2 regions of the Streptomyces sp. Edi2 genome follow, and region 1 is predicted to be linked to the other one. Evidence: riboswitches for the same ligand, from Rfam matches in the RefSeq annotation. Region 1 holds a riboswitch; the other holds the start of a gene.

Region 1 (7,556 bases):
CGCACAGCCCGAGCGGGCGTCCGAGACGACCTCGACGATCTCCATTTCGGGGCTGGAGGCCTACGACTCGGAGACGACGGGCCAGAACCTGTCGCCGTCGCTGTCTCCCGAGGCCCAGGCGGCTGTCGACGCCCTTCCGTTGGGGTCGGCGCTGCTGGTCGTCCGCCGCGGTCCGAATTCGGGCAGCCGCTTCCTTCTGGACAGTGAGCTGACGACGGCGGGCCGGCATCCGCAGGGCGACATCTTCCTCGACGATGTGACGGTCTCGCGCCGTCACGTGGAATTCCGCCGGGGTCCGGACGGGCTCTTCACGGTCGCCGACGTCGGCAGCCTGAACGGCACCTACGTCAACCGCGAGCGGATCGACTCCGTCACCCTTGCCAACGGCGATGAGGTCCAGATCGGCAAGTTCCGCCTGGTCTTCTACGCCAGCCAGCGAGGCGCCGGTATCTGACCGGCCGGGGAAGGCATATGCGCGATACACCGAAAGGCGGTGCCGGCTTTGCCGGCGCCGCCTCCTCGGACGGTAAGCCGGTGAGCATCGGCACGGTGCTCACCCTGCTGCGCGAGGAGTTTCCCGAGGTCACCATCTCCAAGATCCGCTTCCTGGAGGCCGAGGGGCTGGTCGAGCCGAAGCGCACGCCTTCCGGATACCGCAAATTCACGGCGGCGGACGTCGAGCGGCTGGCCGCCGTCCTGCGGATGCAGCGGGACCACTATCTGCCGCTGAAGGTCATCCGGGAGCATCTGGACGCCCTGGAGCGCGGTGAGCGGGTGCAGCTGCCCGCTCCCGCCACGCCGTCCCGCGATCTCGTCGAAGGCGTGCACGAGCCGGGTGAGGAGCGCCCCACGGCTGCCCGCATCGGCCGGGCGGAACTGCTGGCCGCCGCGGAGGTGGACGAGGCGGCCCTCGCCGACTGGGAGTCCTACGGACTCATCGTCCCTCATGCGGAGGGCGGATACGACATCGAGGCCGTCACGGTGGCCAAGCTCGTTGCGGACCTGGGCCGTTTCGGTCTGGAACCGCGGCATCTGCGTGCCGTGAAGGCGGCCGCCGAGCGCGAGGCGGGCCTGGTCGAGCAGGTCGTTGCACCCCTTCGGCGGCACCGTAATCCGCAGACCAGGGCCCATGCCGAAGCCACCGCCAGAGAGCTGGCGACGCTGTCCGTACGGCTGCACGCGGCACTGGTGCAGAGCGCTTTGCGGGTCCGGCTGTAGTGAGCAAACGAGTGCCCGACTACCCAAACCGGCCGGGCACGTCCTAGGGTTGCTGTGTGAACGAGCTCGACGTCGTGGGTGTCCGGGTGGAAATGCCTTCCAGCCAACCGATCGTGCTCCTGCGGGAGGTGGGAGGCGACCGATACTTGCCCATTTGGATCGGGCCAGGGGAGGCCACCGCCATCGCCTTTGCCCAGCAGGGCATGGTCCCTGCCAGGCCGCTGACGCATGACCTTTTCAAGGATGTGCTCGAAGCGGTGGGCCAGGAGCTGACGCAGGTCCGCATCACGGATCTGCGCGAGGGGGTTTTCTATGCCGAACTTGTCTTCGCGAGCGGAGTCGAGGTCAGCGCGCGTCCGTCCGACGCCATAGCGCTGGCTCTGCGCACCGGAACGCCGATCTTCGGTACCGACGGTGTGCTGGACGACGCGGGCATCGCCATCCCGGACGAGCAGGAGGACGAGGTGGAGAAGTTCCGCGAGTTCCTCGACCAGATCTCGCCCGAGGACTTCGGGACCAACAGCCAGTAATACCGGCCAGGCGAACCGCCTGTTTCCGGCCAAACCTCTAGCTGTTCCCCGTGCGGGGTCACGAGAAACCACTCGTAGGGTGATTATCACTCGGCGTGGCGAGCGCGGCGATCGTTGACGCACCCCGAGTGACTGCATACCGTCGATGTGGCAGGTCCCGTCCGGGACGTGGAGGACGGAGGGCGGCGTGGCAATCACCGGCGACGGTATGGCGGCGGAAGGGGCGTTGCCGCTCCACTCGGGCGCAACAGCGAACCCTGCCCCGGCACCGGCCGCGGCGGTGTCGGGGGACTGCGAGGCTCAGAACATCGGCTATCGCGGCCCGACCGCCTGTGCGGCAGCGGGCATCACCTATCGGCAGCTCGACTACTGGGCGCGTACGGGCCTGGTGGAGCCGAGCATCCGGCCGGCGTACGGCTCCGGCACGCAGCGGCTCTACAGCTTCCGGGACGTCGTGGTCCTGAAGATCGTCAAGCGGCTGCTGGACACCGGGGTGTCGCTGCAGAACATCCGCACCGCCGTCCAGCACCTGCGGGCGCGCGGGCTGGCGGATCTGACGCGGATGACGCTGATGAGCGACGGCGCGACGGTCTACGAGTGCACCTCGCCCGACCAGGTCGTGGACCTGCTCCAGGGCGGCCAGGGCGTCTTCGGGATCGCCGTGGGCGTGGTGTGGCGGGACGTGGAGGGCGTGCTGTCACAGCTCCACGGGGAGCGGGTGGACACCGGCGAGACCCTGATCGGGAAGAACCCGCACGACGAGCTGGCGCGGCGGCGCAACCGGGCGGGCTGAGTCCCCGGCGGCATCATCGGCCCGGCACGGGCCGATTGTCAGTGGCATGGGGCAGCATCGGAGATGTGAGACCCGCACCGACGATCCTGCATCTCGACATGGATGCGTTCTTCGCGGCCGCCGAGCAGGCGGCGAAGCCGAGCCTTCGCGGCAAGCCCGTGGTGGTCGGCGGGATCGGCGTGCGCGGGGTGGTCTCCACGGCGTCGTACGAAGCCCGGGTGTTCGGGGTCCGGTCCGCGATGCCCACGGCCCAGGCGCGGCGGCTGTGCCCCAACGCCGCTTATCTCACCCCGCGTTTCTCGCTGTACCGCCAGGTGAGCGACACGGTGATGGAGCTGCTGCACGCGCTGTCGCCGCTGGTGGAGCCGCTGAGCCTGGACGAGGCCTTCGTCGACCTGGAAGCGGGCGGGGTGCCGCCCCGGACGGCCGCCGCGCGGGCCGTGGGGGAGCGGCTGCGCCGCGAGATCCGCTCCGCCACGGGTCTGACCGGCTCGGTGGGGCTGGCCGGCGCCAAGATGCTGGCGAAGATCGGGTCCGAGGCGGCCAAGCCGAACGGTCTGGTGGTGATCGAGCCCGGTACCGAGCGGGAGCTGCTGGGCCCGATGACGGTGCGGACGCTGCCCGGGGTGGGGCCCGCGACGGCCGAGACGCTGCGCCGGGCCGGGATCCACACCGTCGCGGAGACCGCGGAGGCCGGCGAGGCCGAGCTGGTGCGGCTGCTGGGCAAGGCGCACGGTGCCGGGCTGTATGCGATGGCGCTGGGGCGGGACGACCGTCCTGTGGTGGCCGAGCGGGACGCGAAGTCGATCTCGGTCGAGGACACCTTCGAGGTCGATCTGACCGACCGGGCGCGGGTGCGGAGCGAGGTACTGCGGCTGGCGGACCGCTGCGTGGAGCGGCTGCGGGCCGCCGGGCGCTCCGGGCGGACGGTGGTCGTCAAGGTGCGCAACTACGACTTCTCGACGCTGACCCGCTCCGAGACGCTGCGTGGGCCCACCGACGACCCCGCGGTGATACGGGAGGCCGCCGTGCGGCTGCTGGAGATGGTGGACACCACCGGCGGGGTGCGGCTGCTGGGCGTGGGGGTCAGCGGCCTGGCCGACTTCACACAGGAAGACCTGTTCGCTCAGGTGGCGACGGAGCGGGAGGCGGCGGAGGCGGAGAAGGCCGCGCGGGCGGCGGCGGAGCTGTCCGGTGGCGCGGCCGCGGCGCGGGAGGCCGAGGAGGACCGGCCGCGGCGCTGGCATCCCGGACTGGACGTGGTGCACGACGAGTACGGCGCGGGCTGGGTGCAGGGGAGCGGGGTGGGGAGGGTGACCGTACGCTTCGAAACGCCATGGTCCGCACCGGGGAGGGTGCGGACCTTTGCTGTCGAGGATCCGGCGCTGCGGCCGGGGGAGCCCCTGCCGCTGGTGGGCGGGGGGCCGGCGGACGGTCAGTCGTCCGAGCCGGCGATCCTGCCGAAGTCCTTGTCACCCGAGCCGGGCGAGGACACCGGGTCGGAGGCCGGGGAGGAGATATCCAGTCGGTAGTGGTGATAGAGCTGAAGTTCCTGCTCAGGGGAGAGATGGCGGCCGACGCCGAAGTCCGGCGCGTCCTTGATCAGCTTGCGGTCGTAAGGAATGTGCAGGCCCTCACCGACCATCTTGCTGGGTTCGAGGGGGACGAACGCGTCCCGGCTGAAGAGTCCGGTGCGCACGGCCGCCCACTCCGGTTCCCCCGTCGCGTCGTCGAGGTAGACCTCGTCGATCGTGCCTATTTTGGCGCCGTTACGGTCGAACGCTTTGCGGCCGATCAGGCTCCGGGGATCGATATCGGTTTGCACGGTCCCTCCAATTGGTCGCAACTGCCCTCTGACAACAACCAAACGGCACATTTCATGCCCTGGCCACTCGAAGGATCCTTCGAGTGCGGCGCTGGTAGGCTGGCCAATGGCCGCTGACCCCGTGCGGGAGAGTCCTTTGTCGTTCGCGGCGAGGGCGCCGAAGGAGCAAATCCTCCCCGGAATCTCTCAGGCACACGTACCGCGTGGGCGAGGTCACTCTGGAAAGCAGGGCGGGCCGCGGAAGGCACAGCTCCGGGACCCCTCCTCACCGACGGTGAAAGCCGGGCCGCCTCGCGCGGGCCGGTGAAGCTCTCAGGTTGAGATGACAGAGGGGGAGGCCGTCCGGGCACCCGTGCCGTGGTGCCCCTCGTAGGTCGTACGACCAGGAGGCCCCCGCAGATGACCACCAATCGCATCTCCTTGACCGAGCTGGAACGCGGCACCCCCTTCGAGCGGCGGCACATCGGTCCCGACCACGAGGCGCAGGCGAAGATGCTCGCGCACATCGGGTTCGGATCGCTGGACGAGCTCACCGACACCGCCGTTCCCGATGTGATCAAGAGCGCGGAGGCGCTCGGGCTGCCGCAGGCCCGTACCGAGGCCGAGGTGCTGCAGGAGCTGCACGGCCTCGCGGACCGCAACCAGGTGCTGGCGTCCATGATCGGACTCGGCTACTACGGCACGTTCACCCCGCCGGTGATCCTGCGCAATGTCATGGAGAACCCGGCCTGGTACACGGCCTACACCCCCTACCAGCCGGAGATCTCGCAGGGGCGCCTCGAGGCGCTGCTGAACTTCCAGACGATGGTCGCCGAGCTGACCGGTCTGCCCACCTCCGGCTCCTCGCTGCTGGACGAGGGCACCGCGGCCGCCGAGGCGATGGCGCTCTCCCGCCGGGTCGGCAAGGTCAAGCAGGGCATCTTCCTGGTCGACGCCGACTGTCTGCCGCAGACCATCGCCGTGATCCAGACCCGTGCGGAGCCCACCGGCGTCGAGGTCGTGGTCGCCGACCTGTCCGACGGCATCCCGGCCGAGATCGCCGAGCGAGGTGTGTTCGGCGTGCTGCTGCAGTACCCCGGCGCCTCCGGTGCGGTCCGTGACCCGCGCGCCGTGATCGAGCAGGCCCACGAGCTGGGCGCGGTCGTCACCGTTGCCGCCGATCTGCTCGCCCTGACGCTGCTGACCTCGCCCGGCGAGCTCGGCGCGGACATCGCCGTCGGCACCACCCAGCGCTTCGGCGTCCCGATGGGCTTCGGCGGGCCGCACGCCGGCTTCATGGCCGTCCGCGACCAGTTCGCCCGCAGCCTGCCCGGGCGTCTGGTGGGCGTCTCCGTCGACGCCGACGGCAACAAGGCCTACCGCCTTGCGCTGCAGACCCGCGAGCAGCACATCCGCCGCGAGAAGGCCACCAGCAACATCTGCACCGCGCAGGTGCTGCTCGCCGTCATGGCCGGCATGTACGCCGTCTACCACGGCCCCGAGGGGCTGCGGACGATCGCCCGCCGCACCCACCGCTACGCCGCGGTCCTCGCCGAAGGCCTGCGGGCCGGCGGGGTGGAAATCGTGCACGGCGCGTACTTCGACACGCTGACCGCGCGGGTGCCCGGCCGGGCGGCCGAGGTCGTCGCCGCCGCCCGCGAGGCCGGGGTCAACCTCCGGCAGGTCGACGCCGACCTCGTCGGTATCGCGTGCGACGAGACCACCGGGCGTGCGCAGCTGGCCGGCGTCTGGGGCGCCTTCGGGGTGCACGGCGACGTCGAGCAGCTGGACGCGGCCGCCGCCGAGACGCTGCCGCAGGACCTGCTGCGCAGCGACGACTACCTCACCCACCCGGTCTTCCACCAGTACCGCTCCGAGACCGCGATGCTGCGCTACCTGCGCACCCTCGCGGACAAGGACTACGCACTGGACCGCGGCATGATCCCGCTCGGCTCCTGCACCATGAAGCTGAACGCGACCACCGAGATGGAGCCGGTCACCTGGCCCGCCTTCGGGCAGCTGCACCCCTTCGCGCCGGCCGCCCAGGCCCAGGGCTATCTCACGCTCATCCAGGAGCTGGAGGAACGGCTGGCCACCGTCACCGGCTATGACAAGGTCTCCATCCAGCCCAACGCCGGATCGCAGGGCGAGCTGGCCGGCCTGCTGGCGGTGCGTGCCTACCACCGCGCCAACGGTGACGAGCAGCGCACGGTCTGCCTGATCCCGTCCTCCGCGCACGGCACCAATGCCGCCAGCGCGGTGATGGCCGGGATGAAGGTCGTCGTCGTCAAGACCGGTGAGGACGGCGAGGTCGACGCCGACGATCTGCACACCAAGATCGAGAAGCACCGTGACGAACTCGCGGTCCTGATGGTCACCTACCCCTCCACCCACGGCGTGTTCGAGGAGCACATCACCCAGATCTGCGCGACGGTGCACGACGCCGGCGGCCAGGTCTACGTCGACGGCGCCAACCTCAATGCGCTGGTCGGCCTCGCCGAGCCCGGCAAGTTCGGCGGCGATGTCTCGCACCTCAACCTGCACAAGACGTTCTGCATCCCGCACGGCGGCGGTGGCCCGGGCGTCGGCCCGGTCGGCGTACGCGCCCACCTGGCGCCGTACCTGCCCAACCACCCGCTGCAGCCCGGCGCGGGCCCCGAGACGGGCGTGGGACCGATCTCCGCGGCGCCCTGGGGCTCGGCCGGCATCCTGCCGATCTCCTGGGCGTACGTCCGCCTGATGGGCGGCGAGGGCCTCAAGCGCGCCACCCAGGTCGCGGTGCTGAGCGCCAACTACATCGCCAAGCGCCTGGAGCCGCACTACCCGGTGCTCTACACCGGCCCCGGCGGTCTGGTCGCGCATGAGTGCATCATCGATGTGCGGCAGCTGACCAAGGCGACCGGCGTGAGCATCGACGACGTCGCCAAGCGGCTCATCGACTACGGCTTCCACGCGCCGACGATGTCGTTCCCGGTGGCCGGCACGCTGATGATCGAGCCGACCGAGAGCGAGGACCTCGGCGAGCTGGACCGGTTCTGCGACGCGATGATCGCCATCCGTGCGGAGATCGAGAAGGTCGGCACGGGGGAGTGGGACAAGGACGACAACCCGCTGCGCAACGCCCCGCACACCGCGGGCGCGCTCGGTGGCGAGTGGTCGCACCCGTACACCCGCGAGGAGGCCGTCTTCCCGGCCGGTGTCGAGGCCTCGG
Region 2 (7,556 bases), 5.2 Mb from region 1:
GCGCCTCAGAAGGAATCTGAGGGGCTTTCGGCCGTGTGAAGCGGGAGGCAACCCCAGCCTGGGCAAGGCAAGGCCCTGACCGCGCGGAAAGATGCAAACGCGCTGGTCAGGGTCTTCAGGGCCTTCAGGGCCTTCGGGGCTGTCAGGGCTCCGAGGTCAGCACTCGATGATGTTGACGGCGAGGCCGCCGCGGGCGGTCTCCTTGTACTTGACGCTCATGTCGGCGCCGGTGTCCTTCATGGTCTTGATGACCTTGTCGAGGGAGACGTGGTGGCGGCCGTCGCCGCGCAGGGCCATGCGGGCGGCGGTGACGGCCTTGACGGCGGCCATGCCGTTGCGCTCGATGCACGGGATCTGGACGAGGCCGCCGACGGGGTCGCAGGTCAGGCCGAGGTTGTGCTCCATGCCGATCTCGGCGGCGTTCTCGACCTGCTCGGGGGAGCCGCCCAGGACCTCGGCGAGGCCGCCGGCGGCCATCGAGCAGGCGGAGCCGACCTCGCCCTGGCAGCCGACCTCGGCGCCGGAGATGGAGGCGTTCTCCTTGAAGAGCATGCCGATCGCACTGGCGGCGAGGAGGAAGCGGACCACGCCCTCCTCGTCGGCACCGGGCACGAAGTTGATGTAGTAGTGCAGGACCGCGGGGATGATGCCGGCCGCGCCGTTGGTGGGGGCGGTCACCACCCGGCCGCCGGCCGCGTTCTCCTCGTTGACGGCCATCGCGTAGAGGGTGGTCCACTCCATCGCGCGGGCGGCCGCGTCGCCCTCGGAGCGCAGGGCGCGGGCGGCGTTGGCGGCGCGGCGCCGCACCTTCAGGCCGCCGGGCAGGATCCCCTCGCGGGACATGCCGCGCGTGACACAGGCCTGCATGACCTGCCAGATCTCCAGCAGCCCGGCCCGGATCTCCTCCTCGGTGCGCCAGGCCTTCTCGTTCTCCAGCATCAGGGCGGAGATGGACAGGCCGGTCTGCTGGGACAGTCGCAGCAGTTCGTCGCCGGTACGGAAGGGGTGGGTCAGAACGGTGTCGTCGGGCACGATCGGGTTCTCGCCCGCGACCGCGTCCTCGTCGACGACGAAACCGCCGCCGACCGAGTAGTAGGTCTTCTCCAGCAGAGGTGCGCCGGAGGCGTCGTACGCGAAGAGCGTCATGCCGTTGGCGTGGTAGGGCAGGGCCCGGCGCCGGTGCAGGATCAGCTCGGCCGACTCGTCGAAGTCGATCTCGTGCGCGGCGCCTATCTCCGCGCCCATCAGCCGCAGCCGCTTGGTCTGCCGGATGCGCTCGACCTCGGCGTCGGCGGACTCGACGTCGACGGTGCGGGGGGAGTGGCCTTCCAGACCGAGGAGGACGGCCTTGGGGGTGCCGTGGCCGTGGCCGGTGGCGCCCAGCGAGCCGAAGAGCTCGGCGCGCACGGTGGTCGTCTGGGCGAGCAGACCGTCCTTCTTGAGGCGTCCCACGAACATCCGGGCGGCGCGCATCGGGCCGACGGTGTGGGAACTGGAGGGGCCGATGCCGATGGAGAAGAGGTCGAAGACGGAGATGGCCACGGGGGCGGACTCCCTTGTCTGCTCGTGGTGGACGGTGGAGCGATGAAGCGGATGGGACGGTGGAGCGGTGGAGTAATGGGGCAGAGGGGACGTTTCTGCGCCGTTGGTCGAGGGTAGCGCGGACGTGGTCCGGTGCCGTCGGACGGAAGCCGTCGGGTGCGCGACGCCGCGGGTAACGAACGGTGACGGGCGGTGAGAGGAGGCGAGGGGGTGACGGGCGTCGTCGGTCGGTGTGGACAGCTGCGGGTGTGGATGGGGGCCAGGGCGGATGGAGGCCGGGGTGGACGGAGGCCTGGAGGCCTGGAGGCCAGGGGCAGGTGGCGGCACCGGGCCGTGCACCGGCCGGTCCGCCTGCCGGGCAGGCGCGGGTCCGGTCGTGTTCGGTCGTGCCTGCTTCGTGCCCGGTCCTGATCCGCGTGCGGGGGGACCGGCCGGAAACTGCCTTCCCTCCCATGAGGGGGCGGCTGCCCGCCACCGCACCGGTCATGCATGCTACGCCCGCCCCACCGGCAGCCCCTGCACCCGCATGAAGACCGGAGGGGCCCCGAAGGGCCCCGGAAGAGCCCCGGAAGAGCCCCGGAAGAGCCCCGGAAGAGCCCGGAAGCGGCGGGAAGAGCCCCGAAGAGAAGCAGAGCCGGCAGACCATGAGCCCGGGACCGACGACCCCGGGCTCACCGTCGTGCGCCGTCGTGCACCCCCCCGCCCGCCGGTCACCGGCGGGCAGCGGGCTCAGTGCATGAGTCGCGTCACAGGGACGGGTACAGCGGGAACTTCTCCGCGAGTGCGGTGACGCGGGCCTTGAGGGCTTCGGCGTCGTAGGCGGGCTTGAGGGCCTCGGCGATGATGTCGGCGACCTCGCGGAAGTCCTCGGCCTGGAAGCCGCGGGTGGCCAGCGCCGGGGTGCCGATGCGCAGACCCGAGGTGACCATCGGGGGCCGGGGGTCGTTGGGGATCGCGTTGCGGTTGACCGTGATGCCGACCTCGTGGAGGCGGTCCTCGGCCTGCTGGCCGTCGAGCTCGCTGTCGCGCAGGTCGACGAGGACGAGGTGGACGTCGGTGCCGCCGGACAGGACCGAGACGCCGTGCTGTGTGACGTCGTCCTGGACGAGGCGTTCGGCCAGGATCCGGGCGCCGTCGAGGGTGCGCTGCTGGCGCTCCTTGAAGTCGTCGGAGGCGGCGACCTTGAAGGAGACGGCCTTGGCGGCGATGACGTGCTCCAGGGGCCCGCCCTGCTGGCCGGGGAAGACCGCAGAGTTGATCTTCTTGGCCAGCTCCTGGGTGGAGAGGATCACGCCGCCGCGGGGGCCGCCGAGGGTCTTGTGGGTGGTGGTGGTCACGACGTGGGCGTGCGGCACCGGGCTGGGGTGCAGGCCGGCGGCGACCAGGCCGGCGAAGTGCGCCATGTCGACCATGAGGTAGGCGCCGACCTCGTCGGCGATGCGCCGGAAGGCGGCGAAGTCGAGCTGGCGCGGGTAGGCGGACCAGCCGGCGACGATCAGCTTGGGGCGGTGCTCCTTGGCCAGGCGCTCGACCTCCTCCATGTCGACGAGGTTGGTCTTCTCGTCGACGTGGTAGGGCACCACGTTGTAGAGCTTGCCGCTGAAGTTGATCTTCATGCCGTGGGTCAGGTGCCCGCCGTGGGCGAGGTTGAGACCCAGGATGGTGTCGCCCGGCTTGATCAGGGCGAACATGGCGGCGGCGTTGGCCTGCGCGCCGGAGTGCGGCTGGACGTTGGCGGCCTCGGCACCGAACAGGGCCTTGATGCGGTCGATCGCGATCTGCTCGACGACATCGACGTGCTCGCAGCCGCCGTAGTAGCGGCGGCCGGGGTAGCCCTCGGCGTACTTGTTGGTGAGGACGGAGCCCTGGGCCTCCATGACGGCGACGGGGGCGAAGTTCTCCGACGCGATCATTTCGAGGGTGGACTGCTGGCGGTGGAGTTCGGCGTCGACGGCGGCGGCGACATCGGGGTCGACCTCGTGGAGGGAGCTGTTCAGAAGCGACATGAGTCTTCCTGGGGGAGTCAGGGGGCGCGATCGGGGTCCGGCCGGACGGCGGGTCCGGAGGAGCTTTGGCCCGGGCGGTGCCGGACGGGGAGCCGGCGGCTCAGCTCTGGATGAAGGCGGCGTACTCGTCGGCGGAGAGCAGTTCGCCCGGCTCACCGCCGAGCTTCACCTTGAACAGCCAACCGCCCTCGAACGGGGCGGAGTTCACCAGCGAGGGATCGTTGACGACATCCTCGTTGATCTCGGTGATCTCACCGTCGACGGGCGAGTAGAGATCGCTGACCGACTTGGTCGACTCCAGCTCGCCGCAGGTCTCGCCCGCCGCGACCGTGGCACCGACCTCGGGGAGCTGCACGTAGACGACGTCGCCGAGCGCGTTGGCCGCGTGCTCGGTGATGCCGACCGTCGAGACGCCTTCCTCGGCGCCCGACAGCCACTCGTGCTCCTTGCTGTAGCGCAGCTGCTGGGGGTTGCTCATGGCTCGATTCTCCTGTACGCGAGGGTGTGGTGGTGAAGGGGGTCGCCCCTGGTGACGCCGAGGGGGAGGGGCTTGCACAGTGAGACGCACGGGTGCGCGCCGCTGCCGGGTCCGCCCCGGGTGAGCTCCTGCTTCTGCTGTCTGTGCTACTTCTGCCGCTTGTAGAACGGCAGAGCGGTGACCTCGTACGGCTCATGGCTTCCACGGATGTCCACGCACACACCCTCGGTGCCCGGTGTGGCGTAGGCGGCATCGACGTAGGCGATGGCGACCGGCTTGCCGAGGGTGGGAGAGGGGGCCCCGGAGGTGACCTCACCGATGACCGTGCCGTCGGCCGCGACGACCGGGTAGCCGGCGCGCGGGACCCGGCGGCCCGTGGCGATCAGGCCGACCAGCTTGCGCGGCGGGTTCGCCTCGGCGCGCTCGGCGGCGGCCGCCAGCGCCGTACGGCCGACGAAGTCGCCGTTGTTGGTCGTCTTCTCGAACTTCACGACCCGGCCCAGACCCGCGTCGAACGGCGTGGTCGAGGTCGTCAGCTCGTGCCCGTACAGCGGCATGCCCGCCTCCAGGCGCAGAGTGTCCCGGCAGGACAGGCCGCAGGGCACCAGACCGGCGTCCTGGCCGGCCTCGGTCAGCGCCTCCCAGAGGGCGACCGCGTCGGCCGGCCGGACGAACAGCTCGAAGCCGTCCTCGCCGGTGTATCCGGTACGGGCGATCAGCGCCTGGACGCCGGCGACGGTGCCGGGCAGGCCCGCGTAGTACTTCAGGCCGTCCAGGTCGGCGTCGGTGACCTTCTTCAGGATCCCGGGCGACTCCGGGCCCTGCACCGCGAGCAGCGCGTAGGCGTCCCGGTCGTCGCGGATCGCGGCGTCGAAGCCGCCCGCCCGCGCGGTCAGCGCATCCAGCACCACCTGGGCGTTGGAGGCGTTGGCGACGACCATGTACTCCTGGTCGGCCAGGCGGTAGACGATCAGGTCGTCCAGGATGCCGCCCTGGTCCTCACAGATCATGGTGTAGCGGGCGCGGCCGGTCCTGACGCCCCCGATGTTGCCGACCAGCGCATAGTCGAGGAGGTCGGCGGCCTGCGGGCCGGTGACGGTGATCTCGCCCATGTGGGAGAGGTCGAACAGGCCGGCGCGGGTACGGACGGCGATGTGTTCGTCACGCTCGCTGCTGTAGCGCAGCGGCATGTCCCAGCCGGCGAAGTCGGTCATGGTGGCGCCGAGCGCACGATGGGTGGCGTCCAGCGCGGTACGGCGGGGGGCATCAGTCATGGTTCCGGGCTCCCAGGCAGGGGTGACAAGACGTTCTCCCCATCTGTCATCGGAACCTGAGAGGTTCACCGGGATCCCGCGAACGGACCCGGTTTGCACCTTGGGTGGAGCCGCCCCGTGTGCCGGGCTGCGGCTCGCTTTTCAGATCTGCCTCGCCTGCGCGGTATAGGGGCCTGAGAGATTCAAGGGAGGACTTGCTCCTTCGGCGCCCCGCCATGGCGGCCGGGGACTCTCCCGCGCGGGTTCAAACGGCCGGTATGCAGTTGGCGGTGCACAGGTGAGACGCGATGTGCACGTGGCGGCCACATCATTGCACGGGATCGCCCGATAGAGGAGCCCCTGCTGTCACCCCGCCCGTGACGTGGGCAGATCGGACAATAGCCTTGATGGGCATTACCTTTTCTTGACACTCTGCGGGTAGGGGACGGACTCGAACCGGAGCAGAACCGGACGGGGAGGACGATCGCGTGCACAGTGAAGCGGCATTCGGAGCCACTTCAGACGTCGTGCCTCCGGCCGTCGCGCCTCCGGCGACCGCGCCCGCGGTGCCGCCCGCCGCCGGGCCCCGGGCCGGCCGGAGGCCGCGGCCCGTCGTCCGGCCCGGGCGCGGCGCCGAAGTCGTGGACCTGAGGGGCCGCGGACGGGCGAGGGGGGCCGCCGAGCTGCGGTTCCCGGCCGGTGACCTGGTGGTGGTCTCCGGTCTGCCGGGCAGCGGCAAGAGCACCCTGATGCACCGTGTCGTACCGCCGCTGGACGCACACGGCGCCGTGGTGCACCGCATCGATTCGCAGGACGTCCGCGAGCGCTGGGAGCACGGCAGGCTGCGCCGGCTGCCGTACGCCCTCTACCGTCCGCTGGTCCGGGCCGCCCACTACCTGACGCTGGGCCGTGCGCTGCGCTCGGGGGGCAGCGTGGTGGTGCACGACTGCGGCACCCTGGCGTGGGTGCGTGGCTGGATCGCGCGGTCGGCGGTGCGCGGCGGCCGCGGGCTGCATCTGGTGCTGCTCGATGTGCCGCCCGAGGTGGCGCTGTCCGGCCAGGAGTCGCGGGGGCGCGGGGTGTCGGGGTACGCCTTCGCGCGGCACCGCGGGGCGGTGGGCAGGCTGGTCGGCGCGGCCGAGTCGGCCCGGCTGCCGAAGGGCTGCCACTCGGCCGTCCTGCTCGACCGGCGGGCGGCGAGCGCCCTGGAGACGGTCAGCTTCGACTGAGCGCACCGCCACCGTGCCCCGAGGGTCCCTCCGCACGCCTTCTCGTCTAGGGTCTTTGGCCAGATGGCGCGGTTCGGAACGGGTGGGTGCACATGACATTTCCGCAGCAGGGGATACCGCAGCTGGCGTGGCCGGCGAACGAGCTCGAAGAGGTGCTGGCCGCCGCGGCCGGGCACCCGGGCGCCGGTGGCCGGATCGTCGAGGTGCTGGGCCGCAGCAGGGTCTGGGTGCCGCTGCCCAACGGCGGCGGACCGGAGAGCGCCGGTCCCGGCACCCGCGGCCTCGATCTGCCCACCGTCGAGCTGCACGGTGCGGCCTATGTCCCGGTCTACAGCTCCGAGCAGGAGTTCTTGCGGGCGGTCGGCGCGCATATGTCCTTCACCGTCGCCCCGGCACGGGAGTTCGCCCGCGGGCTGCCCCCGCACATCGGCATCGCGGTCAACCCGGACGGCACGATCGGCGTCCCGCTGCCGCCTCCCGCGGTGGCCGAACTGTGCCGGGAGGGGCGCCAGGAGCGGACCGGTCTGCCCAGCGGCGGCCGGGTGCGGCTCTTCGAGCCGGACTGGCAGGACGAGCCGGTGGACTTCCTGGCCGCCGCCGGACTGGAGTTCTCCGGCGCCGGAATTGTCCTGACTGCCCGGCGTGCCCTGGCAAGTGTCGAGGGCGACACGCCCGCGCTGTTCGTCGGTGTGCAGATCGGTGCGGACCCCGCGGCACTGCACGACGGCACCGCCCGCGAGGCGGTACTGTCAGCCCTCGGACGTGCGCTCGGCGCAGTGCCGGTGCCCTGGCCCGTACAGCTCGTCATGCTCGACCTCGCCCAGGGCGACCCGGTCGCCGACTGGATGCTGGAGCGTGTGCGGCCCTTCTACTCTCGGGACCACTCGTAAGCTGGATGGATGACGGGCGGGCGCACCCATGACGTGCCCTGCGGACGAAGGGACGGACCACGTGAGCGCGGGTGCGCATCAGGGGCCGGCGGCGGCCGGAGCACTGGAGCAGCTGCTCCAGCAGGTCTCGCCCGGCCGTTACGACGCCTATGAGGCGC

Evidence for each region. Region 1 has a riboswitch for glycine ahead of gcvP (aminomethyl-transferring glycine dehydrogenase). Riboswitches for the same ligand answer to the same signal wherever they lie in the genome.
Region 2: another riboswitch for glycine. It lies ahead of gcvT (glycine cleavage system aminomethyltransferase GcvT); the one in region 1 lies ahead of gcvP (aminomethyl-transferring glycine dehydrogenase).

The regions. Positions count from the first base shown of each region.
Region 1 is NZ_JBEJGX010000003.1:1,092,528-1,100,083, reverse strand. Features, by position in the region: gene ABR737_RS08270 (double zinc ribbon and FHA domain-containing protein) at 1-454, shown strand, start outside; gene ftsR (transcriptional regulator FtsR) at 472-1,218, shown strand; gene ABR737_RS08260 (bifunctional nuclease family protein) at 1,275-1,748, shown strand; gene ABR737_RS08255 (MerR family transcriptional regulator) at 1,936-2,541, shown strand; gene ABR737_RS08250 (DNA polymerase IV) at 2,607-4,073, shown strand; gene ABR737_RS08245 (PRC-barrel domain-containing protein) at 3,977-4,366, opposite strand; glycine riboswitch at 4,481-4,578, shown strand; glycine riboswitch at 4,579-4,705, shown strand; gene gcvP (aminomethyl-transferring glycine dehydrogenase) at 4,766-7,556, shown strand, end outside.
Region 2 is NZ_JBEJGX010000003.1:6,340,701-6,348,256, forward strand. Features, by position in the region: gene ABR737_RS31325 (L-serine ammonia-lyase) at 157-1,542, opposite strand; gene glyA (serine hydroxymethyltransferase) at 2,289-3,548, opposite strand; gene gcvH (glycine cleavage system protein GcvH) at 3,649-4,026, opposite strand; gene gcvT (glycine cleavage system aminomethyltransferase GcvT) at 4,173-5,300, opposite strand; glycine riboswitch at 5,452-5,547, opposite strand; gene ABR737_RS31345 (AAA family ATPase) at 5,846-6,508, shown strand; gene ABR737_RS31350 (enhanced serine sensitivity protein SseB) at 6,601-7,398, shown strand; gene ABR737_RS31355 (enhanced serine sensitivity protein SseB C-terminal domain-containing protein) at 7,460-7,556, shown strand, end outside.